2 regions of the Paenibacillus sp. Negev47 genome follow, and region 2 is predicted to be linked to the other one. Evidence: a T-box and tRNA genes for the amino acid it is inferred to sense, from the RefSeq annotation. Region 2 holds a T-box; the other holds one or more tRNA genes.

Region 1 (16,041 bases), 2.5 Mb from region 2:
ACCTCTACAAGCTGGCCAAAAAATATCAGATTCCTTACTATGGTACGTTAAAAAAGAAAGAATTAATCTTTGCTATATTACGCGCACAAGCTGAACAAAGCGGTCTGATGTTCATGCAAGGCGTACTCGAAATTTTACCTGAAGGTTACGGATTTCTTCGGCCGATCAACTACTTGCCAAGCACGGAAGACATCTACATCTCAGCTTCTCAGATTCGCAAGTTTGACCTAAGAACAGGTGACCTCGTATCAGGTAAGTGTAGAACGCCTAAGGAAAACGAGAGATACTTCGGTTTGTTGCAAGTCAACGCTGTAAATGGTGAGAATCCATCGGCGGCTGCAGAGCGACTTCACTTCCCGGCACTAACCCCACTGTATCCGCAGAAAAAACTGGTTCTCGAAACATCCCCCAACCATTTGTCCACACGCATTATGGATGTGCTCGCCCCGGTAGGATTGGGACAGCGCGGATTGATCGTAGCACCTCCCAAAGCGGGTAAAACGCTTCTCCTCAAAGAAATTGCCAACAGCATCTCAACTAACAATCCAGAAATTGAACTGTTTGTCCTGTTGATTGATGAACGTCCAGAGGAAGTAACGGATATGTCACGTTCGGTTAAAGGGGAAGTTGTGGCTTCGACATTTGATGAACTGCCTGAGAACCATATCAAGGTGGCGGAATTGGTGCTTGAACGTGCGCTTCGTCTGGTTGAGGCTAAAAAGGATGTCGTTATCCTGCTGGATAGCATTACACGTCTTGCCCGTGCATATAACCTGGTGATTCCACCATCTGGTCGTACGCTTAGTGGTGGTATTGACCCAGCTGCATTCCATCGTCCGAAACGGTTCTTCGGTTCTGCACGGAATGTGGAAGAAGGCGGAAGCTTGACCATCCTGGCAACGGCATTAATTGATACCGGTTCACGTATGGATGACGTCATTTACGAAGAGTTTAAGGGTACGGGTAATATGGAGTTGCATCTGGACCGTCGTCTGGCTGAACGTCGTATATTCCCGGCAATCGACATTCGTCGTTCTGGTACGCGTCGTGAAGAAGTGTTGCTCAGCAAGGAAGAGCTCGATACCATCTGGGCAATTCGCAAGAACATGAATGATTCCCATGACTTTGTCGAAGGTTTCCTGAAGAAACTTCGCAACAGCAAGACAAATGCAGAATTTTTGGCGGCATTTGATTCAGCTGGTAATAGTCCAACAAGCAATTCGGGGACAACAACAACCCGCCGCTCACCAAGACAGACAGCTACGTCAGGTACATCGACATAAGCGTCGTTCGACCAATAACATGCGTTTAGCAGCGTTGCTGTGAATTTTACAATACACTCGTCGTTAGGTTTAACCCATTAGATGTGAGGAGAACATCATGTATTTAGTATACGCAGATGAAAAAGGTAATGTATTTGATCACCCATCCCTGTACGGGCTTGCCCGCAGCGGAGATATGATCGTTGAAATTATGGAGGATGAACTGATCCCTTTGCCGGAGGGTGCAACTTTGGTTGGACTCCCAAGTACTCGGCCCATTGGTATGGACCCGGATACAGGTGAGATGTTGCCGATGCCAACGGACACACAGGCTGTAGGTGCGTTGCTTCCACAGGGATTCACTCGTTTGTGTCTCCCTGGTTATGTGAAGACGGATAAAGAGTATAAATTGCCGTTGTTCGGCTATTCCGCAGTAGTTTGGAAAGATGGCGGTTTCTATGTCACGGCTGCGAAGTCGGATAGTCCTGACCAATGGAATCCGCTCAACTGTGATCGGGATGATGTGCGTTCCGGAGTTAAACGGTTGACGGAGCAATATCCCGAGAATCGTCTTTATACCCATCTGTCCAATTGTGCGCTCGGATATGAATGTCTAACTTCATCGAACACGTTCCTGAATCGTTGGGAAGGCGGAGTGCCGGTATCCTATTCCTGTAATGCGGGCTGTTTCGGATGTATCTCCGAGCAACCAGATGATAGTGGATTTGTTTCCCCGCAGACACGTATGAACTTCCGCCCGCGTGTGGATGAGATTGTCCAAGTCATGATGGAGCACCTGAAGACACCTGAATCCATCATTAGCTTTGGACAAGGTTGTGAAGGGGAGCCTTCCACGCAGGCCAAGCTGATTATTGAAGCCATTCGGGAAGTGCGTTCCGTCACGGATATGGGGTATATCAACATTAATACCAATGCCGGTCTGAATGATCACATTAGAGGAATTGTAGACGCTGGGTTGGATCTGATGCGCGTAAGTACAATTAGTGCACTGGATGACCATTATAACGCCTACTATAAGCCGCGTGGCTATACCTTGGCCAATGTCGAGAAGTCGATGAAATACGCAGCTCAGCAGGGGGTATACACCTCCATTAACTATTTAATCTTTCCAGGCGTAACAGATCGTGAGGAAGAGATTGAGGCAATGATTGAATTTGCACGAAGAACTGATCTGCGTTTGATTCAGATGCGTAATCTCAATATTGATCCGGAGAGCTATCTGGAGTTAATTCCTCCAGCTCAAGGTGATATCTTGGGCATGAAGCAGATGATAGAGATCTTTGAAGACGAGTTGCCTGATGTTGTAATCGGATCGTATACTCACGTTCCACCAGCTGGAATGGCACGTCCAAAAAGGTTGATTACCTCTTAACAATAATGGATTGCAACAGGCAGTAGACCGTGTTATAATCTCAGAGTTGTGCCATTTACTCTGGGTCCGCTTGAGGCTCAGGGCGGAAAGAGGTGAAAGGTAATGAAAGAAGCAATTCATCCTAATTACACGATTGGTCAAGTATCTTGCGCTTGCGGGAATACTTTTGAGACAGGTTCGGTTAAAGACGGACTTCGTGTAGAGATTTGCTCCGCGTGCCACCCGTTCTTCACAGGTAAACAGAAGTTTATCGATGCTGGCGGCCGTGTTGATCGTTTTAAGAAGAAATACGGAATCTAATAGGACAATTCTTGGAGTTGTCTGCTAATTGCATCCAACCCACCCCTGCCGATCCGGCAGGGTTTTTTTTATATGCATTATGTGTGTCTAATTGTTTCCACGTTCCTTCTGGTTGCAATTTGGATAACCTTACGTTATACTATTTCTTACCGTGCTAGATGGGGAGGTAGCGGTGCCCTGTAACTCGCAATCCGCTATAGCGAGGTTGAATTCCTGCTAGAGGTTTTGTCGATGTGAGGTTTGGTCCCTGAACGTGGTGTTGACGGTTGGGTCCTCCGCAATGAGTACTCATGAACCTGGTCAGGTCCGGAAGGAAGCAGCCATAAGTGAGATCACTCTTGTGCCGGAGGGTCGCCTAGCCCGAGCTATTGTTCAGGGGTGCCACTTGGATCGCAAATATCGATAGCAGGTGCACGGCTTACCATTTAAATGTAGAGACCTTTGCAGTTGTATGTATGCAGGGGTCTTTTTGATATGTCTTAAAAAACCATGCATGAATGAGTCAGATAAAGTTTGGATTCACCCTGGAATATAGTATAATAGGGGAACGACAAAGGACTCGAATGCGAAGTGGAAGGAAGGTAACGCATCATGGAGCATATCGCGTTATACCGGGCTTGGCGTCCCCAGTCGTTTCAAGATATGGTGGGACAACAGCATATTATTCAGACCTTGCAGAATGCGATTCGTGAACAGCGGACTTCCCATGCCTACTTATTTAGCGGGCCCAGAGGAACGGGAAAGACGAGTGCCGCCAAGATTTTGGCCAAAGCTGTGAACTGCGAACGTGGTCCTGCACCTGAACCTTGTAACGAGTGTGAAGCTTGCCGCAGGATTACGACTGGCGCTGTGATGGATGTGCAGGAGATTGATGCTGCATCCAATCGGGGCGTTGAGGAAATCCGTGATCTTCGGGAAAAGGTTAAATACGCGCCAACCGAAGTCCGGCAGAAAGTCTATATTATTGATGAAGTGCACATGCTGACGACGGAGGCATTCAATGCTTTGCTCAAAACATTGGAAGAGCCACCGCCACATGTGATGTTTATTTTGGCAACAACGGAACCACATCGCCTTCCGGCTACCATTATATCGCGCTGTCAGCGATTTGATTTTCGCCGGGTTTCCTTGGAGGAGCAGACAGCAAGGCTTACACTGATCTGTGAACAAGAAGGCATGGAAGCTGACCAAGACGCCCTCCAATACATTGCCCGGTTATCGGACGGTGGAATGAGGGATGCGCTTAGTGTGCTGGATCAGATCTCTTCATTTACGGATGGACGAGTAACGTACCAGCAGGTTATGGAGATGACGGGTGGCATTGCTTCAGAGCAATTTGCCAAACTGGCTGCTTCACTGCTCAAAGGTGATGTTGGTCATATTTTGCAGATGATTGAAGGCTTTATGCATGAAGGAAAGAGTGCAGACAAGTGCATGGAGAATTTACTGTATTATTTCCGTGATTTGCTTATGATTAAGATGGTACCTAATGCAGACAAGCTGACGGACCGGGTGCTTAATCCGGAAGCATTCCGTGATATGGCGGAGTCATTCACCAAGGAACAACTGTTCCACATGATCGACACCCTTAATCGGTACCAGAGTGAAATGAAATATGCGGTACAGCCACAGACATTATTTGAAGTCGCATTGCTTAAACTGTGTAGTATTCCAGCACAAGGAGAGGATTCTGTTCAGGTGGGAGCTTCATCTCATGCGGCGCCTGCTGATGGGGGAGAGATCAACCGCTTGAAGCAGCAACTTGCTGAGCTGGAGAAGAAATTGGATCGTGCACTTAAGAGTGGGTTGTCTGGTGGAGAGGGTACATCAAGTGCTCCATCGCGTCCGGCAACAAGAGCCCCTGTATCGAGAGGGAACTCGCCTGCGAAGCTACCTGCACAGTTGGATCAATATGTTGCACGCAAGGGAGCCCCTGAGTTCGCGGAGATCAGCAAAAAGTGGAGTCAGATCTTGCAACGAGTGAAGGAAGAGAGAGTTACTGTTCACGCCTGGTTTGTGGATGGTGAGCCGGTATCATTGCTTGAAGACAACGTTCTGGTTGCCTTTAAAAACAATATTCACCGTGAAACGACGGAGAAGCCGGCTAACCGCGAAGTCATTGAGCGGGTGTTGTCCGAACAACTTGGGCGTCCGGCACGATTGGTGACGATGATGCTCAAAGATTGGACCGGAGCAATGGAAGGAGCTTCTGAAGCGCCAAAGGAGGACTTTAAGCTTGAACCTGAGCATGAAGACGGCGGTTCAGGCAACAAACAGCCTTGGATTGATGAAGCTATCCAGCTTTTTGGTGAGGACCTTGTAGTGATCAAAGAATAATGCGCATAGCGCGATAACTATAACAAAGGAGATGAACAATTATGAACAACATGAACCAAATGATGAAACAAGTGAAGAAGATGCAGGAGCAAATGCTGAAAGCACAAGAGGAACTGGCGGACAAAACAGTCCAAGGTACTTCCGGCGGCGGCGTTGTAACTGCTGAAGTTAACGGACACAAGAAATTGCTTGCTATCACGATCAAACCTGAAGCGGTAGATCCGGAAGATGTTGAAATGTTGCAGGATCTCGTTATGACAGCAGTTAATGATGCAATGGCCAAAGCTGATGAGATTGCCAACAAAGATATGGGCAAGTTCACAGGCGGCATGAATATTCCGGGACTATTTTAATTTAAATTGATCCTGTCAAAGGAGACATAATCGATTGTATTATCCCGAACCAATAGCCAAGCTGATTGATGCCTTTACCCGTTTGCCAGGTGTGGGCCCCAAGACAGCAGCGCGTTTAGCTTTTCATGTGCTTAACATGAAGGAAGATGACGTTATCGATTTTGCCAAAGCACTCGTGAGTGTGAAGCGTAACCTTCATTACTGCTCGGTGTGTTGTAATATTACCGATACGGACCCGTGTCGCATCTGTCAGGATAAGTCCAGGGATGTCTCTGTAATCTGTGTAGTCCAGGATTCGAAAGATCTGGTGGCCATGGAGCGCACCAAAGAATTCGATGGATACTATCATGTGTTACAGGGCGCGATTTCACCTATGGAGGGAATTGGTCCGGACGATATTCGTTTGAAGGAACTTCTGATTCGATTAAGTGATGAACGTATAAAAGAGATCATTCTGGCGACGAACCCCAATATTGAGGGCGAGGCTACAGCGATGTACATCTCCCGCTTGGTGCGTCCGTTTGAGATCAGTGTGACTCGAATTGCCCATGGATTGCCTGTAGGAGGCGATCTGGAGTATGCCGATGAGGTGACTCTTTCGAAAGCCTTGGAAGGGCGCAGGGAGATGCGTTAGTGTATTTGTTTTAAACACAGTGTACTTCCGAGAAACTTCGTGTTCTAAATATGATTCTTTTTGCCAAGAGAGCCTTAGGGCTCTCTTTTTTTGTGAGGAAAATGAAATGTCCAAGTTCTAAGTTTGTCCTTTCCCTGATAAGTATGAGAATATACTGCACTGATCAGGAGGGGGAGAGTTTATGTTTATGTGGCGAAATACACGGAACTCGATGGAGAAGCACAACAGAATGTTGAAGGAACTTGAGGCAGATCAAATCTATGAAGATATTCAGTTGGCAAAGCAGGAATGGGAGCGGGCAATGAGACAGTTCGAAGATGCGCAGGGGCAGGATGAGATTGATTATGCCATTTATGTGTTAGAGGCGGCCGAACGGAAGTACCAGATTCATTTGAAGAGAGCGAAGCGAGCCAGAGCAAATGATGATGTTACATCACAGCGAGGGGTTAGTATGTAGAGTTAGATTTACATTAAACACGGAGGTGTACCATATGAAGAGTATTATATTGGGGAGTGTATTGGTTTTATCGTTACTGGGACTTATCGTTGTATTGTTCAGAAAGCGAATAGGGTTATCATTTTTCACGTCTTTCGGAATTCATCTGGTGCTGGCTGCAGTAGGGATATACATCGTGAATTATTCCGGCTGGATTACAGGTGTCTACATCCCGCTGAACCCTGCAACGATAGGGACTGTAACTGTTTTGGGATTGCCAGGTGTGGGCCTGTTATTGGGGCTGAAAATTTCTTTGTTCGGATAGTTGACTCCTAGGATATTTATATGGTACATTATATCTCGTTGCTTTGCTTGCTTGGTTACATGCTTTTGATGAAATGAAGAAGTTCATTACGAACTTCGAAAAAGAATTTCAAAAAAACACTTGACCAAAACAAACGAAGTGTGATATATTATAAAAGTCGCCGCTGAGAGAAAATGGTGACAAAAAACAAGTTTGATCTTTGAAAACTGAACAACGAGTGAGTAAACATTCTGCTTGCAGGATGAACGCGAAAGTTTGAAACAAGCCGTGGCTTGGATCAACTGGAGCACAAATGAGATTTTTAATCTCGTCAGATTCAAAATGAGCTTATCGCTCTTTTCAATACTTTATTGGAGAGTTTGATCCTGGCTCAGGACGAACGCTGGCGGCATGCCTAATACATGCAAGTCGAGCGGACTTGAAGAGAAGCTTGCTTCTCTGATGGTTAGCGGCGGACGGGTGAGTAACACGTAGGCAACCTGCCCTCAAGTTTGGGACAACTACCGGAAACGGTAGCTAATACCGAATAGTTGTTTTCTTCGCCTGAAGGAAACTGGAAAGACGGAGCAATCTGTCACTTGAGGATGGGCCTGCGGCGCATTAGCTAGTTGGTGAGGTAACGGCTCACCAAGGCGACGATGCGTAGCCGACCTGAGAGGGTGATCGGCCACACTGGGACTGAGACACGGCCCAGACTCCTACGGGAGGCAGCAGTAGGGAATCTTCCGCAATGGGCGAAAGCCTGACGGAGCAATGCCGCGTGAGTGATGAAGGTTTTCGGATCGTAAAGCTCTGTTGCCAGGGAAGAACGCTTGGGAGAGTAACTGCTCTCAAGGTGACGGTACCTGAGAAGAAAGCCCCGGCTAACTACGTGCCAGCAGCCGCGGTAATACGTAGGGGGCAAGCGTTGTCCGGAATTATTGGGCGTAAAGCGCGCGCAGGCGGTCATTTAAGTCTGGTGTTTAATCCCGGGGCTCAACCCCGGATCGCACTGGAAACTGGGTGACTTGAGTGCAGAAGAGGAGAGTGGAATTCCACGTGTAGCGGTGAAATGCGTAGATATGTGGAGGAACACCAGTGGCGAAGGCGACTCTCTGGGCTGTAACTGACGCTGAGGCGCGAAAGCGTGGGGAGCAAACAGGATTAGATACCCTGGTAGTCCACGCCGTAAACGATGAGTGCTAGGTGTTAGGGGTTTCGATACCCTTGGTGCCGAAGTTAACACATTAAGCACTCCGCCTGGGGAGTACGGTCGCAAGACTGAAACTCAAAGGAATTGACGGGGACCCGCACAAGCAGTGGAGTATGTGGTTTAATTCGAAGCAACGCGAAGAACCTTACCAGGTCTTGACATCCCTCTGACCGGTACAGAGATGTATCTTTCCTTCGGGACAGAGGAGACAGGTGGTGCATGGTTGTCGTCAGCTCGTGTCGTGAGATGTTGGGTTAAGTCCCGCAACGAGCGCAACCCTTATATTTAGTTGCCAGCACTTCGGGTGGGCACTCTAGATAGACTGCCGGTGACAAACCGGAGGAAGGTGGGGATGACGTCAAATCATCATGCCCCTTATGACCTGGGCTACACACGTACTACAATGGCCGGTACAACGGGCTGCGAAATCGCGAGATGGAGCCAATCCCAACAAAGCCGGTCTCAGTTCGGATTGCAGGCTGCAACTCGCCTGCATGAAGTCGGAATTGCTAGTAATCGCGGATCAGCATGCCGCGGTGAATACGTTCCCGGGTCTTGTACACACCGCCCGTCACACCACGAGAGTTTATAACACCCGAAGTCGGTGGGGTAACCGCAAGGAGCCAGCCGCCGAAGGTGGGATAGATGATTGGGGTGAAGTCGTAACAAGGTAGCCGTATCGGAAGGTGCGGCTGGATCACCTCCTTTCTATGGAGAATCGTTTCCTGTAACGGAAACATTCAAATAAGCAGGTTCTTAGAACCTGCGACCGCAATTCATTTTGGTCCTTCACCTTGGTGTGGATGAAATGAAGAGCAAAACACTCACTCGTTGCTCAGTTTTGAGAGTTCAAACTCTCAAACGTTTGGTGGCGATAGCGAAGGGGTTCCACACGTTCCCATCCCGAACACGACCGTTAAGCCCTTCAGCGTCAATGGTACTTGGACCGCAGGGTCCTGGGAGAGTAGAACGCCGCCAAGCGTAACCCATTTTGGGTTCAAATAGTATATATAATGTGGGCCCTTAGCTCAGTTGGTTAGAGCGCACCTCTGATAAGGGTGAGGCCGGTGGTTCGAGTCCACCAGGGCCCACCATCTACACCTTTTAACTTCATATGGGGCCATAGCTCAGCTGGGAGAGCGCCTGCCTTGCAAGCAGGAGGTCAGCGGTTCGATCCCGCTTGGCTCCACCAAAAATGTTTTACCAGTTTGTTCTTTGAAAACTAGATATCGAAACGAAACAAACGCGAATTAGAACATTCCTTTTTAGCTGAACTTGTGCAAACAAGTTTCAATAAAAACGGTAGTTAATTGCTTTTGCGATGGTATTGAATGGGAGTGACTTTTGGCTTTGCGCAAGCAAAACAAGGGAAGCGAGCAGTCAAAACCGGAGCAATATGGTTAAGCTACTAAGAGCACACGGAGGATGCCTAGGCGCTAGGAGCCGATGAAGGACGTGGCGAACAACGAAACTGCCTCGGGGAGCTGTAAGCAAGCTTTGATCCGGGGGTGTCCGAATGGGGAAACCCAGCTGGGGTAATTTCCAGTTACTCACAACTGAATACATAGGTTGTGTAGAGGCATACCAGGGGAACTGAAACATCTAAGTACCCTGAGGAAGAGAAAACAATAGTGATTCCGTCAGTAGCGGCGAGCGAACGCGGAGAAGCCCAAACCAGAGAGCTTGCTCTTTGGGGTTGTGGGACGTCTCACATGGAGTTACAAAGGAACCGGTTAAGCGAAGAGGTCTGGAAAGGCCCGCCAAAGAAGGTAAAAGCCCTGTAATTGAAAGTTGGTTCCCTCCGAGACGGATCCCGAGTAGTGCGGGGCACGTGAAACCCCGTATGAATCCGGCAGGACCATCTGCCAAGGCTAAATACTTCCTAGCGACCGATAGTGAAGCAGTACCGTGAGGGAAAGGTGAAAAGCACCCCGGAAGGGGAGTGAAATAGAACCTGAAACCGTGTGCTTACAAAAAGTCAGAGCCCGTTTTAGGGGTGATGGCGTGCCTTTTGTAGAATGAACCGGCGAGTTACGTTCCCGTGCAAGGTTAAGGTGAAGAGCCGGAGCCGCAGCGAAAGCGAGTCTGAATAGGGCGACATAGTACGTGGACGTAGACCCGAAACCGGGTGATCTACCCCTGTCCAGGGTGAAGGTGCGGTAACACGCACTGGAGGCCCGAACCCACGCATGTTGAAAAATGCGGGGATGAGGTGGGGGTAGCGGAGAAATTCCAATCGAACTCGGAGATAGCTGGTTCTCCCCGAAATAGCTTTAGGGCTAGCCTCGGAAAACAGAGTCGTGGAGGTAGAGCACTGATTGGGTGCGGGGCCCGCAAGGGTTACCAAGCTCAGTCAAACTCCGAATGCCATAGACTTACTTCCGGGAGTCAGACAGTGAGTGCTAAGATCCATTGTCAAAAGGGAAACAGCCCAGACCATCAGCTAAGGTCCCCAAGTGTGTGTTAAGTGGGAAAGGATGTGGAGTTGCACAGACAACCAGGATGTTGGCTTAGAAGCAGCCATCATTTAAAGAGTGCGTAATAGCTCACTGGTCGAGTGACTCTGCGCCGAAAATGTAACGGGGCTAAACACACCACCGAAGCTATGGCTTGATACGATGTATCAGGGGTAGGGGAGCGTTGTATAAGGGTTGAAGGTGTACCGTAAGGAGCGCTGGACATTATACAAGTGAGAATGCCGGTATGAGTAACGAAAAGATCAGTGAGAATCTGATCCGCCGAAAGCCTAAGGGTTCCTGAGGAAGGCTCGTCCGCTCAGGGTAAGTCGGGACCTAAGGCGAGGCCGAAAGGCGTAGTCGAAGGACAACAGGTCGAAATTCCTGTACCACCGTAAGCCGTTATGAGCAATGGGGGGACGCAGTAGGGTAGTGACGCGGACTGATGGATGTCCGTCTAAGCAGTAAGGCTGATGTGTAGGCAAATCCGCACATCGTAAGGCTGAGCTGTGATGGGGAGTGAAAATTACAGTAGCGAAGGTCATGATCTCACACTGCCAAGAAAAGCCTCTAGCCAGGTGATGGTGCCCGTACCGCAAACCGACACAGGTAGGCGAGAAGAGTATTCTAAGGCGCGCGGAAGAACTCTCGTTAAGGAACTCGGCAAAATGACCCCGTAACTTCGGGAGAAGGGGTGCCCCGGTAGTGTGAATAGCACGAGGGGGCCGCAGTGAAAAGGCCCAAGCGACTGTTTAGCAAAAACACAGGTCTGTGCGAAGCCGTAAGGCGAAGTATACGGGCTGACGCCTGCCCGGTGCTGGAAGGTTAAGGGGAGTGGTTAGGGAGTAATCCCGAAGCTGTGAACCGAAGCCCCAGTAAACGGCGGCCGTAACTATAACGGTCCTAAGGTAGCGAAATTCCTTGTCAGGTAAATTCTGACCCGCACGAATGGCGTAACGACTTGGGCGCTGTCTCAACGAGAGATCCGGTGAAATTTTAATACCTGTGAAGATGCAGGTTACCCGCGACAAGACGGAAAGACCCCATGGAGCTTTACTGCAGCTTGATATTGAATTTGGGTACGATCTGTACAGGATAGGTGGGAGCCTTTGAAGCGTGAGCGCCAGCTTGCGTGGAGGCAACGTTGGGATACCACCCTGATCGTATCTAGGTTCTAACCTGGTACCGTAATCCGGTGCGGGGACAGTGTCAGGTGGGCAGTTTGACTGGGGCGGTCGCCTCCTAAAGAGTAACGGAGGCGCCCAAAGGTTCCCTCAGAATGGTTGGAAATCATTCGAAGAGTGCAAAGGCATAAGGGAGCTTGACTGCGAGACCTACAAGTCGAGCAGGGACGAAAGTCGGGCTTAGTGATCCGGTGGTACCGCATGGAAGGGCCATCGCTCAACGGATAAAAGCTACCCTGGGGATAACAGGCTTATCTCCCCCAAGAGTCCACATCGACGGGGAGGTTTGGCACCTCGATGTCGGCTCATCGCATCCTGGGGCTGAAGTAGGTCCCAAGGGTTGGGCTGTTCGCCCATTAAAGCGGTACGCGAGCTGGGTTCAGAACGTCGTGAGACAGTTCGGTCCCTATCTGTCGTGGGCGTAGGAAATTTGAGAGGAGCTGTCCTTAGTACGAGAGGACCGGGATGGACGTACCGCTGGTGTACCAGTTGTTCCGCCAGGAGCACCGCTGGGTAGCTATGTACGGAAGGGATAAACGCTGAAAGCATCTAAGCGTGAAGCCCCCCTCAAGATGAGATTTCCCAGTATGTAAGACCCCTTGAAGACGACGAGGTAGATAGGCTGGGGGTGGAAGTGCAGCAATGCATGGAGCTGACCAGTACTAATCGGTCGAGGGCTTATCCAATAGCAAGTTTTTAAATCGCATGTTTCGTTTCGAATCTAGTTTTCAGGGAGCAATCCTTGAATGATGTTGAAGATTGTTATTTGGAGAGATACCCAAGTGGCTATAAGGGGACCCTCTGCTAAGGGGTTAGACTGCGTAAGCGGTGCGAGGGTTCGAATCCCTCTCTCTCCGCCATCTTTACCTTAAGATGGACAAGCAATCAAGACACAATTAATATGGCGGTGTAGCTCAGCTGGCTAGAGCGTACGGTTCATACCCGTAAGGTCGGGGGTTCGATCCCCTCCGCCGCTACCATATTACCCAGGAGGCTTAGCTCAGCTGGGAGAGCATCTGCCTTACAAGCAGAGGGTCGGGGGTTCGATCCCCTCAGCCTCCACCATATACGCCGGTGTAGCTCAACTGGTAGAGCAACTGACTTGTAATCAGTAGGTTGGGGGTTCAAGTCCTCTCGCCGGCACCATTAATGCCTGGAACCGTGGTGTAGTTGGCCTAACATGCCTGCCTGTCACGCAGGAGATCGCGGGTTCGAATCCCGTCGGTTCCGCCATTAATCCTAAAAATTAAATATGGCTCGGTAGCTCAGTCGGTAGAGCAGAGGACTGAAAATCCTCGTGTCGGCGGTTCGATTCCGTCCCGAGCCACCTTTAATCCTTGGAGGATTAGCGAAGTGGCCAAACGCATCAGACTGTAAATCTGCTCCCGTACGGGTTCGGTGGTTCGAATCCATCATCCTCCACCAGTTTTATGAGTCATTAGCTCAGTTGGTAGAGCACCTGACTTTTAATCAGGGTGTCGAAGGTTCGAGCCCTTCATGACTCATCTTTTAGAAAAGAGTGATTAATCATTAATTTGATTAGTCACTCTTTTTTGTTATGTAATTTTAGCTGAATATGGATATTTATTAATGCTGTGCAAGATATGATAAAATAGTAGAAAATAAGCAGAGTGGTGGCGTTCATTATATGAAGCTCATACCTGATCTAAAACAACAAATTGAAGTCATTATAGGTACAACTTTGGATGAATACGAAATCACAATACAAGAATGGATGCAATCTGTGGAGAATTTGGTTTCTCTTCATGGACAATCGGAGAACTTTGGTGATGAAGGTGAGAGTCAGGAGCTGCCTGATCAATCTAGATCTCAAGGTTCATTATCCAATGTGATCAGTCTGAATACGGGAGAGCGTATATTTTTTAAGGTTCGGATGAATGAAAAAGAAGAGACCGTCGTGTGTTGGGGATGTGCTGCAAGGTCTATCACTGTGGAAACACGGCAATTAATTGAGCTTTTGATCCGTACTAACACGGGACTAACCGCTGAGGCACAGCCTGTTGTATATGAGAATGATAGAGAGCAGTATCTAACTGAATTGGGTCTCTGGCTTAAAGTGCAGATCGAACAACCAACCAAGCAGGATTCTGAAGCTGTTCCTGATCGGTTTTTAGTGGCGGCAGGATTGAATACGGAGAAGATTCTGTTCTTGTTGCAAGGGGATACACCAGATGCACATCGTTTACGTTCCAAGGAACTCAACAAGTTGCTCGAGAGTTATTTTGGCGAGGAGATTGTATTGATTCCTTTAGGGGAGCAAGAGTGGATTTTCATGGGGGATAAAGAGATTGTTACAGAAGAAGCCGAGGAAGATACGACGGAGGCCAAGAAAGACTCACTAAACGCTTTTTGTCTGGGGCTGCATGAATTGGTCGCAAGTGAGTGGGCAGGCGTGTTCCATCTCTCTGCATCCCTACCATGCATTCCGGCACAACAACTAGTATCGGTCACAGCTCTTCTTAAAGAGAGTGTTCAATTGGGCAGGGCGTTCCATGTTACGCAGCATATCCATCTTCCATGGGATCTGCACCTGGAGCGGTTGGTAGCGAGCATTCCAGATGAACAACGCATACGTTTTATACAGGAAACAGGCAAAGACACGTTAATCTTCAATGACAGTGAGACACTTGCTACGCTTGAAACCTTTTTTAGCCTGGACTGTAATGTTAGCGAGACAGCTAAACGTCTTTTCATTCATCGTAACACGTTGGTATACCGTCTGGACAAGATCAAACAGGAGATTGGCTATGATGTGAGGCACTTCGAAAGTGCTGTTCTGGTGCAGTTTTTGCTGCTTATGTACAAAGTGACGAAAAAGCATTGATATTTTTGTGCAGTTTGCGAATAGTCAAACTTCACGTAGATAGGGTATTATAAAAATACAAATTGTATTCGATTACAAAATGATCTCTGAGGAGGCAACAATCATGGCTGGAGTACGTTTAGAGCATATTTTCAAAAAATACCCGGGTTCTGATAAAGCAACTGTAGTTGACATTAACCTGGACATTAAAGATAAAGAATTTCTGGTGTTGGTAGGTCCGTCCGGTTGTGGTAAATCAACAACACTGCGTATGATCGCAGGCCTTGAGGAAATTTCTGAAGGTAAACTCTATATCGGTGACCGTGTCGTTAATGATGTTGCACCTAAAGACCGCGATATCGCGATGGTATTCCAATCCTATGCCTTGTATCCGCATATGAGCGTATATCAAAACATGGCGTTTGGTTTGAAATTGCGTAAGGTTAAAAAAGATGAGATCGACAAACGTGTACGTGAAGCAGCTAAAATCCTGGATATCGAGCATTTGCTTGAGCGTAAACCTAAGGCATTGTCCGGTGGTCAACGTCAACGTGTCGCTTTGGGACGTGCGATTGTCCGTGATCCACAAGTGTTCTTGATGGATGAGCCTCTCTCCAACTTGGATGCTAAACTGCGTGGTCAAATGCGTGCAGAGATCACTAAACTTGCGAAACGTTTGGAAACGACTGTTATCTACGTAACGCATGACCAGATCGAAGCTATGACGATGGGTGATCGGATCGTTGTTATGAAGGATGGTATCATCCAACAAGCAGCTTCTCCGGAAGAGTTGTATAACCTGCCGGCTAACCTGTTCGTAGCTGGTTTCATCGGTTCCCCGACAATGAACTTTATCTCGGGTAAACTGGCTGAGCAAGGTGCTAATCTTCACTTCGTAGCTCCAGGCGTGGATGTAGAAATCCCGCAAGGTAAAGCACAAGTGTTGAAATCTAGAGGATACATTGGCAAAGAAGTGATTCTGGGTGTTCGTCCAGAAGACATTCACGAAGAGCCAGTATTCCTGGAAGCATCCCCGAACTCTGTATTCTCTACTCACGTAGATGTAACAGAGAACTTGGGTCACGAAATGCTCCTCTACTTGAGCGGTGTTGGTAATGATACAACGATCGCACGTGTAGACGGACGTTCTAACACTCGTGATGGTTCTACAGTTAAAATGGCCATCGATATGAACAAAGTTCATATTTTTGACAAAGAGACTGAAGTGAACGTACTTCTTCAAGACTAATAATACTGAGATTCCTCGGTGACGATGGAACCTGACAGTTAACGCAATTATACATTGTATTGAGAGCCCCTTCCGTTATTGCTGGAAGGGGCTTTT
Region 2 (16,041 bases):
GTAATGAAAGCCTAGAAAGTGAAAAAGTACACTTGCAAATAAAAGTCCGACCACTGAAGCGAAGAATCTCGCTGATATGGTGCGGATACTTCTTTTTCTCGTTACATCCACGCCAAGAATAGCAAGCAATCCCGCTGATGTCGGTCCCGGCAAGCGGCACCAGTCCGCAATCAATACGGCCATTAATGCGGCGATTGCGGTTTTAATTACCCTAAAACCCATTTAACATTCCATCTCCTCTAAGCTGCAAAAAAGTTCTTAGCCAGCTCATCGCCTCATTCATATGAACTACTTGTCCGATCGTCTGATCTCTGACGAGATCTTCGGATACGAACCATCATGACTAGTATGACTCATCCAACTGTAAACTAGACGACATCAACCGACATGCGCATGCATGCCGGTCACAGCAACACGCCCCGAATGAGGGACGCTGGCAAGTTAGATCGTTGCGACAGAACCTCAAGGCCCTCTTCTCCAATCATCGCATTCATTCCGGATCTCCGCGGAATATTCATACTAAATATGGTACTTGATTTTACGGTATCGGGCAACGTGACACCCCTTGTGAAATTGTATACATATCATAAACGAAAATATCATCAGTTAAACACGATTAAATCACCTGCGCCCAGCCAGCAATTTCCGCTCTGCATACACAACCAGTTGATACATTGCTGTGGCAACTGCAGCGATAATTAACAAACTCGATAATACGAGCGTGAAGTTAAACACCTGGAATCCGTAGATAATCAGATAACCGAGCCCCTGTTTCGCGACCAGAAACTCACCCACGATTACACCCACCCAGGCCATGCCCACGTTGACTTTCAAGGTCGATACAATCGCTGGAAAAGAAGCTGGCAATACGACTTTCGCAAAAATCTCGGAACGTTCTCCACCAAACGTACGAATCACTTTAATATAATTGGGATCCACTTCATTGAAGCTGTTATACACGACCAATGTCGTGATAATGACCGTGATGGACAACGTGGTCATGACAATGGCTGTAAAACCTGCGCCGAACATAACGATAAAGATTGGGCCGAGTGCTACCTTTGGCATACTGTTGAACACAACCATATAGGGGTCCAGCACTTTGGACAAAAAAGGAGACCACCAAATTAGAACGGCAAGCAAGGTTCCAACGAGTGTTCCCAACAAAAAACCGACTGCCGTTTCCCCTACGGTTACCGCAACATGCGCCCACAACTCGCCGCTGGCGATGTCCTTGCCGATCTGAGCAAAAACTTTACTTGGGTAACTGAACAGCAGCACATCAATCCAGCGAAGTCTGCCTGCCAGTTCCCACAACAAAAACATAGATACCAGCATGGATAACTGTACAGCAAGCACTTGATGTCGCCATCTGGCCACCTCCTGAATGTGATTCCGATGCAGCTGCCCCATCCATTCGTCACGCTTTTCCTGCTTCGGATTCGTTTGATTCACGCGTCTTTCTCACCTCCCCCGAACTGGTCCAGTTCACTCCATAACGCCTGAAACAGCTCATTGAATCCTTCTTGCTCCCTGGCATGGAACGGCTGAGAATTGCGTATTCCATCGGGAATGACAAATTCACGACGGATGCGGCCAGGATTGCGATCAAGTACAATGACTCGGTCACTGACCGCTATGGCTTCAGACAAGTCATGGGTGACGAGTACAGAGGTTTTGCCAAACTGTTTTAACGTATCCGAAACCAGATCCTCCAGTTGCAGCTTGGTTTGATAATCGAGCGCTGAAAATGGTTCATCCAACAATAGAATTCCCGGATCGGTTGCCAGCGTGCGCACAAGCGCCACTCGCTGTCTCATTCCTCCTGAAAGTTCTGAAGGGTACTGATTCTCCGTTCCTGCCAGACCCATACTTACCAGAAGTTCACGTACACGCGCACGACTCCGTTCATCCAATCTGCCTGTCAGCTCAAGTCCGATCAATGCGTTATCCAGAATGGTCCGCCAGGGAAACAGATAGTCCTGCTGGAGCATATAACCAATCTGCGATGAAGGGCCGCCAACAAGCTTGCCTTTAACCTTAACCTCTCCTCGGGTAGGCGTGAGCAGACCGGCAATGATCGACAACAACGTCGTTTTACCGCATCCGCTCGGTCCTACCAGACTCACGAACTCCCCTTTTTGGATCTCCAGACTCAAGTCTTCAATGACCAATGAAGCTTCCCGCTCGCTAACGTAGACTTGAGATATTCCTTCCAGTCGGATCACACTTTCGGATTCAGGCATTCTGCTCACTCCCTTTCCTGAATACCCATTACTTCGATGTCGTGGCTTCTTCCGCGAAGGCATTATCCACAATTGCATTCAAGTCCACGCGTTGTTTCAATTCCCCGGCAGCACTCATGACATCAAGCAGATTGTTCCACTCTGTCTCATCAATGATCGGGTCCGTTGCATAGGTGCCCTGTTCCTTATAACGGTTCACACTACTGACCAGAATGGCTGGATCAATGTCTTTGAAAAAAGGAGTAATGACTTCCGCAATCTCTTCAGCCGTATGAGAATCTACCCATGCTTGCGCTTTGTGCAGACCATTCGTAAACTTCTGCACGATATTCTTATTGTCGTTAAGATAGCTCTGTTTCGTCATGAAGACGGTATAGGGCAGGTGACCACCTTCTTTTCCAAACGATGCAACAACCTTGCCCCGACCTTCTTGTTCAAAGATGGAGGCCTGCGGTTCAAACAGCTGTACATAATCTCCCGTGCCTGAAGCGAAAGCAGAAGCAATGTTGGCGAAGTCCACATTCTGAATCAGCTCCAGATCACTTTGCGGATCAATACCATGTTTGTTCAGCGTGAACTCACCTGCCATTTGCGGCATTCCGCCCTTTCTCTGTCCAAGGAAGACACTCTGATTCAGTTGATCCCAATCAAAGCTACCTTCCGGATTACGAGCGAACAGAAAAGTACCATCCGTCTGGGTGAGCTGGGCAAAGTTAATGACTGGATCTTCTGCTCCCTGCTGATAGACGTATATGGACGTCTCCGCTCCTACCAGCGCAATGTCCACCGAACCTGCGAGCAATGCCGCCATCGTTTTGTCACCGCCAGCCGTCGTCTGAATGTCCACCTCAAGTCCCTGCTCCTCAAAAAAACCTTGAGCCACGGCCACATACTCCGGTGCGTAAAATACCGAACGAGTCACTTCGCCTATCGTAATCTTGGCTTCATTCTCTTCCTTATTACAGCTGGTGAGCGCCACAATGATAATCAGCAGAATAACAATGCCCCGGACGAACCATGGCGTGTATTTCATGATCTTTCCCTCCTTCATTGGTTTCAGCAGTTTCTCTCTATTATGGATATGCCGCTGCCCAACAAAAGGTTAAGAACTTAAATACAAAAAAGAGCCGGGCAATGATGTCCGACTCTTCAGCTCTTCTAAATGCTATTCAATATAGTGTTTATTGGATACTACAGCTTGTAAATCTCGGCATATTTGGCTTCCAAATAATCGGCCAGATAATCCGGGTTCAATTCTTCGCCCGTTACGGCAACAATCAATTCGGAAGGTGTACGACTTTTGCCATAGCGATAGATCTTGTCTGTAAGCCATTCTTTGATTGGAATCAGATTACCTTCGGCAATATGGATATCAAACTCCGGCATTTCCTTGCGCAATGTATGTAGAATTTGAGCTGCATACATGTTACCCAGAGAATACGAAGCAAAGTAACCGAAGTCACCACCGGACCAGTGAACATCCTGAAGAACGCCTTCTCCATCATTCGTTGGCATAATACCGAGGTATTCCTTGTATTTTGCATTCCAGGTCTCTGGCAGATCCTTCACTTCAAGACCATCGTTAAACAGCATTTTCTCAATCTCATAGCGAATAATAATGTGCAGGTTGTAGGTCAGTTCATCGGCTTCAATCCGAATCAGCGAGCTTTCCACCCGGTTGATTGCACGATAGAAGTCTTCCAGTTCAACCTCGTTCAGTTGCGGGAAATGCTGCTGCAAATCCTTGTAATAGCGTGTCCAGAATGGCAGGCTGCGACCAATCATATTTTCCCATAGACGAGACTGAGACTCATGAATACCCATCGAAGTTCCTTCGGCAAGAAGGGTGCCCGCCAGACTGTCATCAATATTTTGCTCATACAGGGCATGTCCGCCCTCATGCAGTGAACTGAAGACTGCGCTTGCTACATCATCCTGCAGATAGTGTGTGGTGATCCGCACATCACCCGGGTTAAGGCCTGTTGCAAAAGGATGAACGCTCTCGTCCAAACGTCCTGCCTCAAAGTCATAGCCCATCTGTTCCAGGATGAACAGGCTGAACTTTTGCTGTTGTTCGGTGTCAAACAGCTGGTTCAAAAACTCTGTATTCGGCTTGTGGTCCGAAGCATTAATCTTCTCTTGCAAAGGCACCAAACGTGCTTTGAGGCGAGCGAACACAGCATCCACTTTTTCAACCGTCAGATCCGGCTCATACATATCAAGCAGCGTATCATAACGAGTATCTTTCACACCCCAATAATCAATAAACTCTTGTTTAAGCTTAACGATATCTGTCAGATAGGGTGAGAACCCTGCGAAATCACTGTTATGTTTGGCATCTTCCCATGCCGTTTCCGACTTGGCTGTAAGCACAGTATAGGCTTGTACTTTTTCCGGTGGTACGGACTGACTGCGATCATATTCTTTCTTGCAATCTTCAACCAGACGACGATCTATATCTTCGAGTTGTTCCAATACCGCTGGAGCAGTTAATGCATCCAGGTAGGTCTTCATGTCAGCCGAAGTTTGCAATTTGAATGCTTCGGTGGACAACATACCCAGCGTCTCCGAACGAGTCGGAACGCCTTTTTTCGGCGCACCTGTGCGCAAATCCCAGTGAAGCAAACCAATGGCTTCATGATAACTCTTAATTTTACGAGCCAAATTACGGAAGGAATCCAAATGTTCCTGTGTTTGTTTATCCATTGTTAACGTCCACCTCTTCAAAAAAAGTTTATACACCTATTGATGATACTTTTCCCATTGAGTATAATCAACTTTTAACAGAGGCAAATTGCATTATTCTACTACAAGTGAGTGTTCAAAAAGTCTGGTTTTCAGTACCGAGAAGATGGAATGAAGAAGAAATGGAGTAGCGGAGCGTAGGAAAACTACGTGAGCAACGGACATTTCAGCTGAATTTCATCTTCGATGCTGATGATGCCCAAGGCATGATTCGTAATCAAAAGTGGACTTTTTGAACAACCTCTAAAAAGGTTGGAGTAATGCCGTCTGCTGACGGTGATATACCAAAAAAGCAAAGGCGCGTAGGACAAGCTGCATCGATTGCAAGTGGCCGTGCTCGTCGTATTGGATAACAGGAGGCAATGGACATGAACAACATTCAAGAGATTTTGGCTTACAACAAATCATTTGTCGAGACCAAAGAATACGAAAAGTATACGGCTGGCAAGTTTCCAACCAAAAAGATGGTTATCATCACTTGTATGGATACACGTCTGGTGGAAATGCTGCCCAAGGCCATGAATCTGAAGAACGGTGATGTGAAAATCATCAAAAACGCAGGCGCGATTATCTCTCAGCCTTTCGGCAGTGTAATGCGTAGTGTGCTTGTCGCCATCTATGAACTGGGTGCAGATGAAGTCCTGGTTGTGGGACATACGGAATGTGGTATGGCTTCCCTTCACGCAGAGACAATGATTGGACATATGGTTGAGCGTGGCGTATCTGAAGAAGTCATGACAACCCTGGAGAACTCCGGCATCCGTTTGCAAAAGTGGTTGCGCGGGTTTGACAGCGTCGAAGAAGGGGTAAAACATACTGTGGAAGTGATCAAGAAGCATCCTTTACTTCCTCCCAATGTACCCGTCCACGGCATGGTTATCGATTCTGCCACAGGTGAGCTTGATCTTGTCGCTGAGGGGTATGGACAACAGGAATCTCTCTAAATGGTTTGGAGTGCGGACCTTATGGTCCGCACTTTTTTTGTCTAAATTAAGGCAGTTGTTCTGTCAGGTTGTCAAACCATACAGTTTCAGTGTACACTTTTATGAAAGCGGTCAAAGAAATCAAAATTGATTGTTTTCTCTGATCCAGCCCTAATATTAAGGAGACATGTGCATGAACATACTTTCCTACGGATTGCTCGGGCTGCTTACCCGCGAGGAGTCATCGGGCTATGATCTGATGCTGAAGATTCAGCCGCATTGGCAGGCCAAACACAGCCAGATCTACCCACTCCTGTCCAAGATGGAAAACGATGAGTTATTGGCCTCCCGCTGGGTACAACAGTCTGACAAACCGGACAAGAAAATGTACGCAGTTACGGAAAAAGGCATTGAAAAGCTCTTGGAATGGATGATTACTCCTGTTACCGCACCGGTTACACGCGATGAGTTTAATTTGCGTATCTTGTGTGTTGGCATTGCGGAAGACGGAAGCATGAGACGCATTCTTAACGAGCGTAAAAGCTGGTTTATGGAACGCATACGTTATTTCGAGGAACTGAAGTCACGTATACCTCTGGATAATCTTCGTGTAGGCAACCGAGACTTTGGAAGCTACATCCTGGTACAAAAAGGGTTAATGAATGCACAAACAGGCCTGGAATGGTGTAACTGGGTTACCCAATTGCTTGATGGCCAAGCTGCAATTCAAGACCCAAGCCCAAGCGTTTCAGAAATTTAATCAAAATTTGAAACGTTCCTGCAAGTTGACCGTATTACATGAGTAAGGCCCATTTTTGGGCTTGTCAAACAAATTAATCGGGGGGTTACGATCTTTACAATGAAGAAAAAATTTGGAGTTAAACATCTAATGATGGTATTTATGGCCTTTACATTATTGTTCGCAACAGTGGGAGTAACGAATCCGGATTCTGCGGATGCAAGACGTGGTGGCGGATTCAAATCCGGCACGAAAAGTTATACCAACACACCTAAGAAATCCGACTCCAACAGCAACGTGAATCAATCCAATTCCGGCAATAACTCCGGTACTGGCGCAGCTGCAACTCGTGGTGGTGGATTCTTCGGCGGTGGCGGCGGCTTCATGAAAGGCATGATGCTTGGTGGTCTTGCTGGTATGATGTTCGGCGGACTGTTCGGTGGCATGGGCGCCCTGGGTAACATCCTTGGATTGCTCGTGAACGTTGCAGCAATTATGTTGATTGTTATGCTGGCTATGGCACTCTTCAGAGCCATCTCCAATCGTCGCAAACCTGCAGCGGATGGCCGTCATGACCGTCGCAATGATCGTGATGATGACCGTAACAGAAACGGACGGTACTAATCTCTATGGTTCTGAGCATGGATGAAATTGTGAATGCAATCTGTATTCATATGGCAGAACGTAAGGGTGTACGTCCAACCGATGTGAATGTAGAACTGAGCTGGGAAGAAGATACAGGTTATTCCGCTGAAGTTTGGATCCAAGGACGCAGTCAATATCTGGTCGAGTCCAACATGATTGAAGCGATTCTTCGCTACCTGCACAGTGAATACAACATCCGGGCGTACCGTGAGAACGTACGACTTGATCTGGATGAAGAGATCACAGCGATCGTAAATCAATAAGATAGGTCACTCACACTGGCCTGATATACGAAAGACCCGCCTCCCCTCTGTCGCCTGACAGAGATGGAAGGCGGTCTTTTTGTTTGTTTCTGTAATTGTATAAGTGTACGTTTTAATTGTCAGACACTAGGATTGAAGCTTAACCAGACTGTAGTTCTTTTTACCTTTACGGATAATGATGAATTTACCGCCAATGGCATGCTCTGCTGAAACTGTGAATTCAAGCTCAGTAATTTTCTCACCATTCATGGAAATCGCACCTTTAGTGACATCCTCACGTGCCTGGCGTTTGGATGGCTCCAGCCCCAGATCCACGAGCCAGTCGACGATATTTTTCGCTTCGCCGTCTGTTTCAAACGTTGGCATTTCCTTGAAGCCCTGCTCGATTTCATCAGCTGTCAGGGAGCGGATATCTCCACTAAACAGCGCTGCTGTAATACGTTTAGCCTGTTCGAGCATTTCTTCGCTGTGAACGAATTTTGTCATTTCTTCCGCGAGTGCTTTCTGTGCTTCACGTTTGTGTGGCTCTGTCTCTACCTTTTGAGCCAAAGCTTCAATTTCTTCTTTGCTGAGGAAAGTAAAGTATTTCAAGTATTTAATGACATCACGATCATCTGTATTCGCCCAGAACTGGTAGAACTCAAATGGTGTTGTTTTGTTCGCGTCAAGCCAGATTGCGCCACCAGCTGTTTTACCGAATTTAGTTCCGTCAGATTTGAGCATGAGCGGAATGGTCAGACCGTACGCCTTTGCTTCAGATCCTTCTTTTTTGCGAATCAGATCGAGACCACTCGTGATATTTCCCCATTGATCCGAACCGCCGATTTGCAGTTGTACATCTTCGTTCTGGAACAGGTGCAGATAGTCGAGGGATTGAAGAATCTGGTAGGAAAACTCGGTGAATGAGATTCCGCCTTCCAGTCGGCTCGCAACTACATCCTTGGCCAGCATCGTATTGAGGTTGAAGTTTTTGCCGTAGTCGCGTAAAAATTCAATCACATTGATTTTGTGTGTCCAATCGTAGTTGTTCACCATACGAACCTGATTATCACCGTCTGTTACGAACAACTTTTTCATCTGCGCTGTCAGTGCATCCACATTCTCCTGCACTTGTTCCATCGTTTGCAAGGATCGCTCTGCCTGACGACCACTTGGATCACCAATCGTACCTGTAGCTCCACCAATCAGAATGACCGGACGGTGTCCTGCCAGTTGAAAACGTTTCAGCATCATGAAGGGAATGAGATGTCCGATATGCATACTATCCCCCGTAGGATCAACTCCACAGTACAATGAGACTGATTTGGTTTCAGTCAGTTCACGCAATCCCTCTGCATCGGTCTGCTGGTTAATGGCGTCGCGCCACTCTAGTTCATCAATAATATTCATTCGTAAAAACCCCTTTTCTATCCTCAAGATTCAGTCATGATCTACGTTAAATTACGAAATACACGCTGGAACGGCTTTTTTGGACACAAAAAAATCGCCTCCTTGTCTTTATTAGACACAGGGACGATTATCATAACCGTGGTACCACCCAAATTGCATGAACAACACGTGACCTTAACACGCTATCCATACCACTTTCGGCAATATATCGTTTGCCCATCCGCTTGGCATTACCCAAGTACTCCAGAGTGTAATTCGCAGCCCTTGTATGTATCAGGTTCCATCAACCCCTGACTTTCTGTAACAGGGACAAAGCCGCTACTGCGCTCCATCAACGTGATTCATGTATTTAATTTATAGCAAGTATAGCCGAACGTTGGAGTCATTGCAAGGTCAAGTCTGCAAACTTTAAATATAACAATGGACAAGCACATAAACTCAACTTATATGGTCATTATGTTCAACTTTCCGTGATAATAGTGATGTGCCTTCTCTGCAATCTGATCCTCATTGTTCCAACATTGCTGATCCAGCATATCAAGTTGCTGCTCCTGCATAGAGCAGCAATTTCCTGTTCATTTGAAGTTAAGGCTTCCCATCCTTGTTCAGATTCATTCTTTTTTTCGAGAAATGATAATGCATAGCCATACCATACGTCATTAATATCTTGCTATGCCAGTGTAAATACAGATCACCGATCTGTTGAGGGCTTTCTGAACGCCCCTGTCCAGATCCTTCATCACTTCGTATGATAGGGGACACCATCCCATTTAAAGATATCAAACAAGCATTAACATAGTTTTCCATCTGTTGCCTGCGGAATGCTGTTCGCTCTAACAACTGTATAATGAAAAAGCTGCCTAAGGCAGCCTCTTCATTACACACTGTTCAATCAGGTCCCACAAAAAGTCTGATACGAAGTATTGCACTGTGCAGGCAGTTCGGCATATTCAGCCTGTTCAGGTGAGTGCGCGAACGGATCGGAAAGAACAGCCAAAAGCTTCTCCATCACGCTAAGGTCTCCGTAATTCTCCGCTCGCTCAAGTGCTTCTTCGACCCGATGATTACGAGGAATGACTGCCGGATTGCTCGTTCTCATTAACTGTTGTGATACTTCTCTCGTCTCTTGCTGTCTGTCCAATCTTGCTTGCCACCGCTCATTCCATTCAGCAAATTCTGTCGTGCCAAACAAAGTTGTCCCTTCCAAGTTATCAAAGGTCAATGCCAAGAACGTATTCGTGTAATCTGCACTATGCTTCTCCATGAGTTCAAGAAGGTCTTTGATCAGGGCTTCATCTTCTGTCTCTTCATTCAACAAGCCCAGTTTGGCCCGCATTCCCTTAAGCCAATGATGATGGTACAATTCCGAAAATTGTGCGATCGCATCCTGAGCGAGTTGCACGGCCTGTTCTTCATCTTCGTGCAATAGTGGCAGAAGTGTCTCGGCAAATCGAGCCAAATTCCATCCAGCAATATACGGCTGATTCCCATAAGCATACCGACCTTGCGTGTCAATGGAGCTAAATACGGTTGAAGGATTGTAAGCATCCATAAAGGCGCATGGGCCATAATCGATGGTCTCACCGCTGATCGCCATGTTATCCGTGTTCATCACCCCATGAATGAAACCAACACGCTGCCACTGCGCAACGAGCGCGGCCTGACGCTTAATCACTTCCTGAAGGAGCAAAAGATAGCGATTCTCAGCTTGGGCGACATCAGGAAAATGTCGATCCAGTGTATAATCAGCCAACGCTTGGAGATCGTCGATAGACCCCCATCTGGCTGCGTACTGGAAAGTTGCTACCCGGATATGACTGGAAGCCACTCGGGTCAATATGGCCCCAGGCCGTTCTGTTTCGCGGATAATGTTTTCTCCGGTAGATACTACTGCCAGACTTCGGGTTGTTGGAATACCCAGTGCATACATCGCTTCACTAATGATATATTCTCGCAACATGGGACCAACAGCAGCACGTCCATCCCCTCCACGAGAGTAAGGTGTTCTTCCTGAACCTTTCAGCTGGATATCCACTCGCTCGCCTTGTGGCGTAATCTGTTCTCCCAGCAGCAAAGCCCGTCCATCACCAAGCATGTTAAAATTGCCGAATTGATGTCCTGCATAGGCCTGAGCTAAAGGCTCGGCTCCTTCCGGAATCAGGTTACCCGCGAAAATTTTCGCTCCTTCATCACTGTCAAGAGACTCCACATTCAGACCCAGACTGGATGCAAGCAGTCTATTGAAGATGATCAACTTCGGTGATTCAACAGGTACTGCGTCCTGACTTGTAAAAAAGGGTTGCGGTAACTGCGCATAACTATTGTCCAAATTCCATCCTTTGTTCAACGTCTCTTGTTGCATGGTGATCACAACTCCTTTTCTGTGCCCAAGGGATTTACCCCTGGTTTTATTTTAGCCTTTGTGAACCAATGCTCATTTATGTAGTCGCATGGAAATTCAATGTAGTGAACATATAAAATGTTCTTGATGAAACTTTAGCATATTTGTATTCCTTTTGCATTCCTCATAAATAGTAAGCACAAAAAATCCAAGAGGTTTCTTTACCAAGTGGGGGCACTGCCCTTCATTCCACTTCCCAGAAAAACCGTCTTGGATCTATTTCGTTTACACGCTAACATGTCTGTTATTACAAGAATTACGTGTGTACTTCTTGAGCCTGTACAGGCTGTACTGGCAAACTCTTATTTTTGAAACCGAGGTTAAAGAAGACATTGAGCAGGATCGCTGACAGGCTTCCCGTGATAATACCATCGCTAACAATGATGCGAATACTTTGAGGAAGCTGGGCAAACAGATCGGGTACAGCAGTAACGCCGAGCCCAAGTGAAACGGAGCAAGCCACGATCAACAGATTGGATTGTTTGCCGAAGTCGACGTTTTGCAGCATTTTGATCCCGGATGACACGACCATTCCGAACAGTACGACAGTCGCACCACCTAATACAGCACTCGGAATAATGGTTGCAAAAGCTGCTACTTTGGGAATAAGTCCGAGAAAGATAAGGATGCCTCCAGCCGCAACAACCACATTGGTCGTTTTCACCTTGGAGAGCTGAACCAAACCGACATTCTGAGCGAATGTATTGTATGGAAAAGCATTGAATATGCCGCCAAGGACAAACGCAAGACCTTCTGCGCGATATCCCCGTGCCAGATCTTTTTCGTTGATCGGTTGATCACAGATTTTGCTCAAAGCCATAAATACACCTGTGGACTCGATGATAACCACCGTACCTACAATGATCATTGTAATAATGGGGCCGATTTCGAAGGTTGGCCATCCAAAGTAGAAGGGCTGGGGCAAATGGAACCAGGAGGCTTCCTGTACAGCGGCAAAATTCACCTTTCCCATGAAGGCTGCGACGAGGGTCCCCACGATAATACCAAGGAGAACAGCCAGGGATTTCACAAAACCGCGAGCATATCGATTCAGGATCAGAATGAAAAGTAATACGCCAAAGGAAAGTGCCAAATTGTCCAAACTTCCAAAATTCTCGCTGTTTGCTCCACCCGCCATGTTTTTAATGCCTGTTGGGATTAGTGCAAGACCGATGATGGTCACAACTGTACCTATAACGACTGGGGGAAACAATTTGACAATTTTGCTGAAAAACACGGCAAAGATGACGATAAATACTCCCGCTGCTATGATGGAGCCATAAATGGCTGGAATCCCGTATTGTGACCCAATTGCAATCATGGGTGTGACCGCTACAAAAGAGCTTCCAAGCACCGCCGGCAAACCTATACCCAAGTACTTCCCTTTCCGAGCCTGAAGCCATGTTGCAATCCCGCACGTTAACAGGTCAATGGATACCAGATACGCCAACTGCTCTGCAGTCAGATTTAACGCTCTTCCCACAAGCAAAGGCACCAAAATTGCTCCCGCATACATCGCCAATACGTGCTGAATCCCCAGTGAAAAAATTCTCATCTTTTTAGTTTCTTTCATCCCACGTTGCCCCCCTGAAATTAGAATCAACCGAACCGCTGCAAAATCATGTTATGTTGATTCACATTATATAAACTATTCAGGGAAGTTCCATGATTCATAACATAGAATTGTTATACGAGATAAAGAGTTCAACTTAAATTGGGCATGTTATACAAAAGAAAATCTATACCATTCGTTTAGCGTCATAATAGTTAACACTTGTGATTGAGCAACACCTATTTACATCCAGAAGAAGTACCTAGAGATGAACAACTTCCTCACGTTACTCTATTTCTGACCAATTGCGATAAGCATGCTTGTGAGCTAGAATGTTCAATAGCAAAGGGTTGGTGATTCGCATCGTACATATCAACAGAAACAACGAAAATTCCAAATATTTTATACTCGAACATTCATCTTTCAAACTCCGACAGATCCAACATATCAAAAACACTGCCACCGATTGGGAGCTAAAACTCCAGTTCATTGAATCCCACTTACTTGTTTTTGCAGCAAGCGGACGAGGATGGCTAACCATTGATGGACAGTACATCGAATGGCAAGAAGGTAGTGTGTACATCTGTAACCCTGGTCAACTGGTACAGGCAGCAGCAAAATCACTGGATGAACGCGGCCTTTACCTTCTGCGATTCGATATCATTATCGATCACGATTCAAGGACGACTGACTCCGTTCGGCCAATCCAAGGCGAACTTCCTTTTCCTATAAAAGAAAAGATTATTCTTTCTTCACCAGTTTCTATAAACGCTTTGTGCGAGAATATTACGAAATACCTGCAAAGTGAGGATCGTCTGAAGCAGTTCCGAAGTCAAATTTACTTTCAGGAACTCCTGCATCACCTCTTTCAAGATGACTTACTTGTTGATGAAAATGATCCGGAGGCAGCTCTCGAATATGTAAAATCCTATATGGAACAGCATTATCAACAAGAGTTAACTATTGAACATTTGGCAAAGGTGGCAGGAATAAGTTCTCGTCATTTTATGAGACTGTTTAAGAAAAGGTATGGATGCAGCGCAATCGAATATCTGGCTGTTTATCGAATTAATCAAGCTCAGAAACTTATGAAAATGGGCGGTGAATACCGACTCAAGGATATCGCCAGTCACGTAGGTTATCCTGACGATATTTATTTTCGTCGCAAATTCAAGCAGATTGCGGGCATCCCTCCAGCCACGTTTATTAGGAACAACAAGCAAAAAATTGTTGCCTATAACCCTTTTAATATCGGACAATTGCTGCCTTTAGAGATTACTCCTATTGCCGCACCGGGAGATCATCCCTGGACTGATTATTACAAGAGAAAGTACGGAGCAGATCTGGTCCTATCATTGCATTCAAATAACGCGTCAAAAAGAGAAGAACTTCTTCTGGCTAATCCGGATTATGTTATCGGAATTGACAATATGGTTTCCGCTGAGGATCAGGCTTGGATTAAACAAATCGCACCTGCCTTTTTCGTGCCCTGGTTAGACCACAACTGGCGTGAACATGTACAGCTGATTGCGGAATTTCTGGACAAAATGTCCCAGGCCGAAATCTGGTTTGAAAAATACGAACGAAAGTCACGCTTTGTAAAAGAACAAATACAGTCCACCATTAAAAAAGATACGCTTCTTGTTCTTAGAGTCTCAGGAGATCTGATACACATTTTGGGCTGCAGAAGCCTCGCTACGGTCTTTTACGATGATTTGCACATTTCTCCCCCACATGATATCGATAGCTCGATGCCCAATCTTGGGATTACACCTGCAGAGCTGGCCAAATATGATGCTGATCGTTTAGTGATAATCCGTGATGAGGATGCGCGCTCACAGTCCGGTTGGCAATTGCTCATGCAATCTGAACCATGGCGTAATCTCAAAGCGGTCCGAAATGGTCGGATCGATTTTCTACCTACGTACCCATGGATAGAATATACGGCATTTACGCATGATCTGGTTTTGGATGAGGTGCTGATGCTTTGGCGTAATCGTGCATAAAACGTTGTCATGATCGTCAATATTCCGGAAGTTGAAAAACATTTATACTCTTTTTATGTGATAATGATAATCAATCTTATTGTGAGATTGTCAATTGCAAATTTTATTTATTCAAGGGGAGCATCAAGAAATGAAACAAAAACGAGGTTGGAGTACAGGAATCATTATTGTATTGTTAATCGCGCTGTGCACTGCCTGTGCAGGAAGCAACACAGGGTCAGATACTTCAGGAACTGCCACTGGAGATTCCGGCACAACAGAAACAGCGTTATCTGATAAAAATCGTGTTGTAGCTAGTGAAAAAGGAGATGTCAGCATCCCTGCTGATCCCCAAAGAATTGTTGGTCTTTCAGTTGTTTACCCAGAATTTCTGTATGCTCTGGGTGTAAAACCTGTTGCGGTACAGAACTACCATCCAGAATTCCCGGCTTATCTGCAAGAGGCATTGAAAGACACATTGAAGACTGGGCTCGCCCAAACACCTAATTTTGAAGCGATTCTATCCACGCAACCAGATCTTATTATTGCTCCAGCCTGGTGGTCCGATAAGGACTATGATCAACTGACGGCCATTGCCCCAACCGTTCTTCTGCCGCAGCGAGACAACTGGCGGGATGAACTGCGAGATATCGCTGAAGTTCTGGGCAAGAAAGATCTGGCTGAAAAGGTCATCACTGACCTGCAGGTTCAAGAAGCAGAAGCCAAGAAGACACTGGATACCCTTGTTGGCGATGAAACGGTTATGTATATGATGATCATGGCTGACGAGATCGTTATATATGGAGAAAATATCGATCGGGGCAAATTCATTCATCAAGAGCTGGGTTTAAATCCGGTCAAAGATTTTCCACAGAGTGAAATGAGTGTCTCAATTTCTTTGGAAAAGATCCCTGAGTACAACCCTGATCATATTATTTTACAGTTGGATGATGAGTCCAGTGATAAAGTGCAAAAGAGATACAAGGAAATGATGAATAGTTCGTTGTGGGAAAATATGACTGCAGTCAAGAAAAACCAGGTATATACCATGGGCGGTAAGGAATGGTTTAGTCTGGGCATGTCTCCGCTGGCAGATAGCAACGCAGTGAACGATGTGCTTCAAGCCTTTGAGAAGAAAGAAAATTAAACGTGG

What was found. A T-box is a leader RNA that pairs with one kind of tRNA and senses whether it is charged. The one in region 2 lies ahead of tyrS (tyrosine--tRNA ligase), so its partner is inferred to be a tRNA-Tyr.
Region 1: it encodes a tRNA-Tyr, which carries the amino acid that the T-box ahead of tyrS (tyrosine--tRNA ligase) is inferred to sense. The anticodon was not compared.

What each region holds. Positions count from the first base shown of each region.
Region 1 is NZ_CM177754.1:133,767-149,807, forward strand. Features, by position in the region: gene rho (transcription termination factor Rho) at 1-1,283, shown strand, start outside; gene AC4G47_RS00635 (radical SAM family protein) at 1,381-2,655, shown strand; gene rpmE (50S ribosomal protein L31) at 2,758-2,955, shown strand; RNA gene ffs (signal recognition particle sRNA large type) at 3,105-3,372, shown strand; gene dnaX (DNA polymerase III subunit gamma/tau) at 3,547-5,292, shown strand; gene AC4G47_RS00655 (YbaB/EbfC family nucleoid-associated protein) at 5,334-5,645, shown strand; gene recR (recombination mediator RecR) at 5,680-6,279, shown strand; gene AC4G47_RS00665 (DUF2508 family protein) at 6,509-6,736, shown strand; gene AC4G47_RS00670 (pro-sigmaK processing inhibitor BofA family protein) at 6,771-7,040, shown strand; rRNA gene AC4G47_RS00675 (16S ribosomal RNA) at 7,388-8,940, shown strand; rRNA gene rrf (5S ribosomal RNA) at 9,097-9,213, shown strand; tRNA gene AC4G47_RS00685 (tRNA-Ile) at 9,250-9,326, shown strand; tRNA gene AC4G47_RS00690 (tRNA-Ala) at 9,349-9,424, shown strand; rRNA gene AC4G47_RS00695 (23S ribosomal RNA) at 9,631-12,558, shown strand; tRNA gene AC4G47_RS00700 (tRNA-Ser) at 12,641-12,732, shown strand; tRNA gene AC4G47_RS00705 (tRNA-Met) at 12,776-12,852, shown strand; tRNA gene AC4G47_RS00710 (tRNA-Val) at 12,862-12,937, shown strand; tRNA gene AC4G47_RS00715 (tRNA-Thr) at 12,943-13,018, shown strand; tRNA gene AC4G47_RS00720 (tRNA-Asp) at 13,028-13,105, shown strand; tRNA gene AC4G47_RS00725 (tRNA-Phe) at 13,127-13,199, shown strand; tRNA gene AC4G47_RS00730 (tRNA-Tyr) at 13,212-13,297, shown strand; tRNA gene AC4G47_RS00735 (tRNA-Lys) at 13,305-13,377, shown strand; gene AC4G47_RS00740 (PucR family transcriptional regulator) at 13,521-14,717, shown strand; gene AC4G47_RS00745 (ABC transporter ATP-binding protein) at 14,821-15,945, shown strand.
Region 2 is NZ_CM177754.1:2,584,582-2,600,622, reverse strand. Features, by position in the region: gene AC4G47_RS11990 (aromatic acid exporter family protein) at 1-222, opposite strand, end outside; gene AC4G47_RS11985 (ABC transporter permease) at 622-1,413, opposite strand; gene AC4G47_RS11980 (ABC transporter ATP-binding protein) at 1,452-2,246, opposite strand; gene AC4G47_RS11975 (ABC transporter substrate-binding protein) at 2,275-3,279, opposite strand; gene AC4G47_RS11970 (carboxypeptidase M32) at 3,438-4,952, opposite strand; gene AC4G47_RS11965 (beta-class carbonic anhydrase) at 5,360-5,935, shown strand; gene AC4G47_RS11960 (PadR family transcriptional regulator) at 6,108-6,674, shown strand; gene AC4G47_RS11955 (hypothetical protein) at 6,774-7,277, shown strand; gene AC4G47_RS11950 (YxcD family protein) at 7,283-7,561, shown strand; gene tyrS (tyrosine--tRNA ligase) at 7,688-8,950, opposite strand; T-box leader at 9,067-9,294, opposite strand; gene AC4G47_RS11940 (protein adenylyltransferase SelO) at 9,843-11,312, opposite strand; gene AC4G47_RS11935 (nucleobase:cation symporter-2 family protein) at 11,608-12,924, opposite strand; gene AC4G47_RS11930 (helix-turn-helix domain-containing protein) at 13,236-14,909, shown strand; gene AC4G47_RS11925 (ABC transporter substrate-binding protein) at 15,040-16,035, shown strand; gene AC4G47_RS11920 (hypothetical protein) at 16,038-16,041, shown strand, end outside.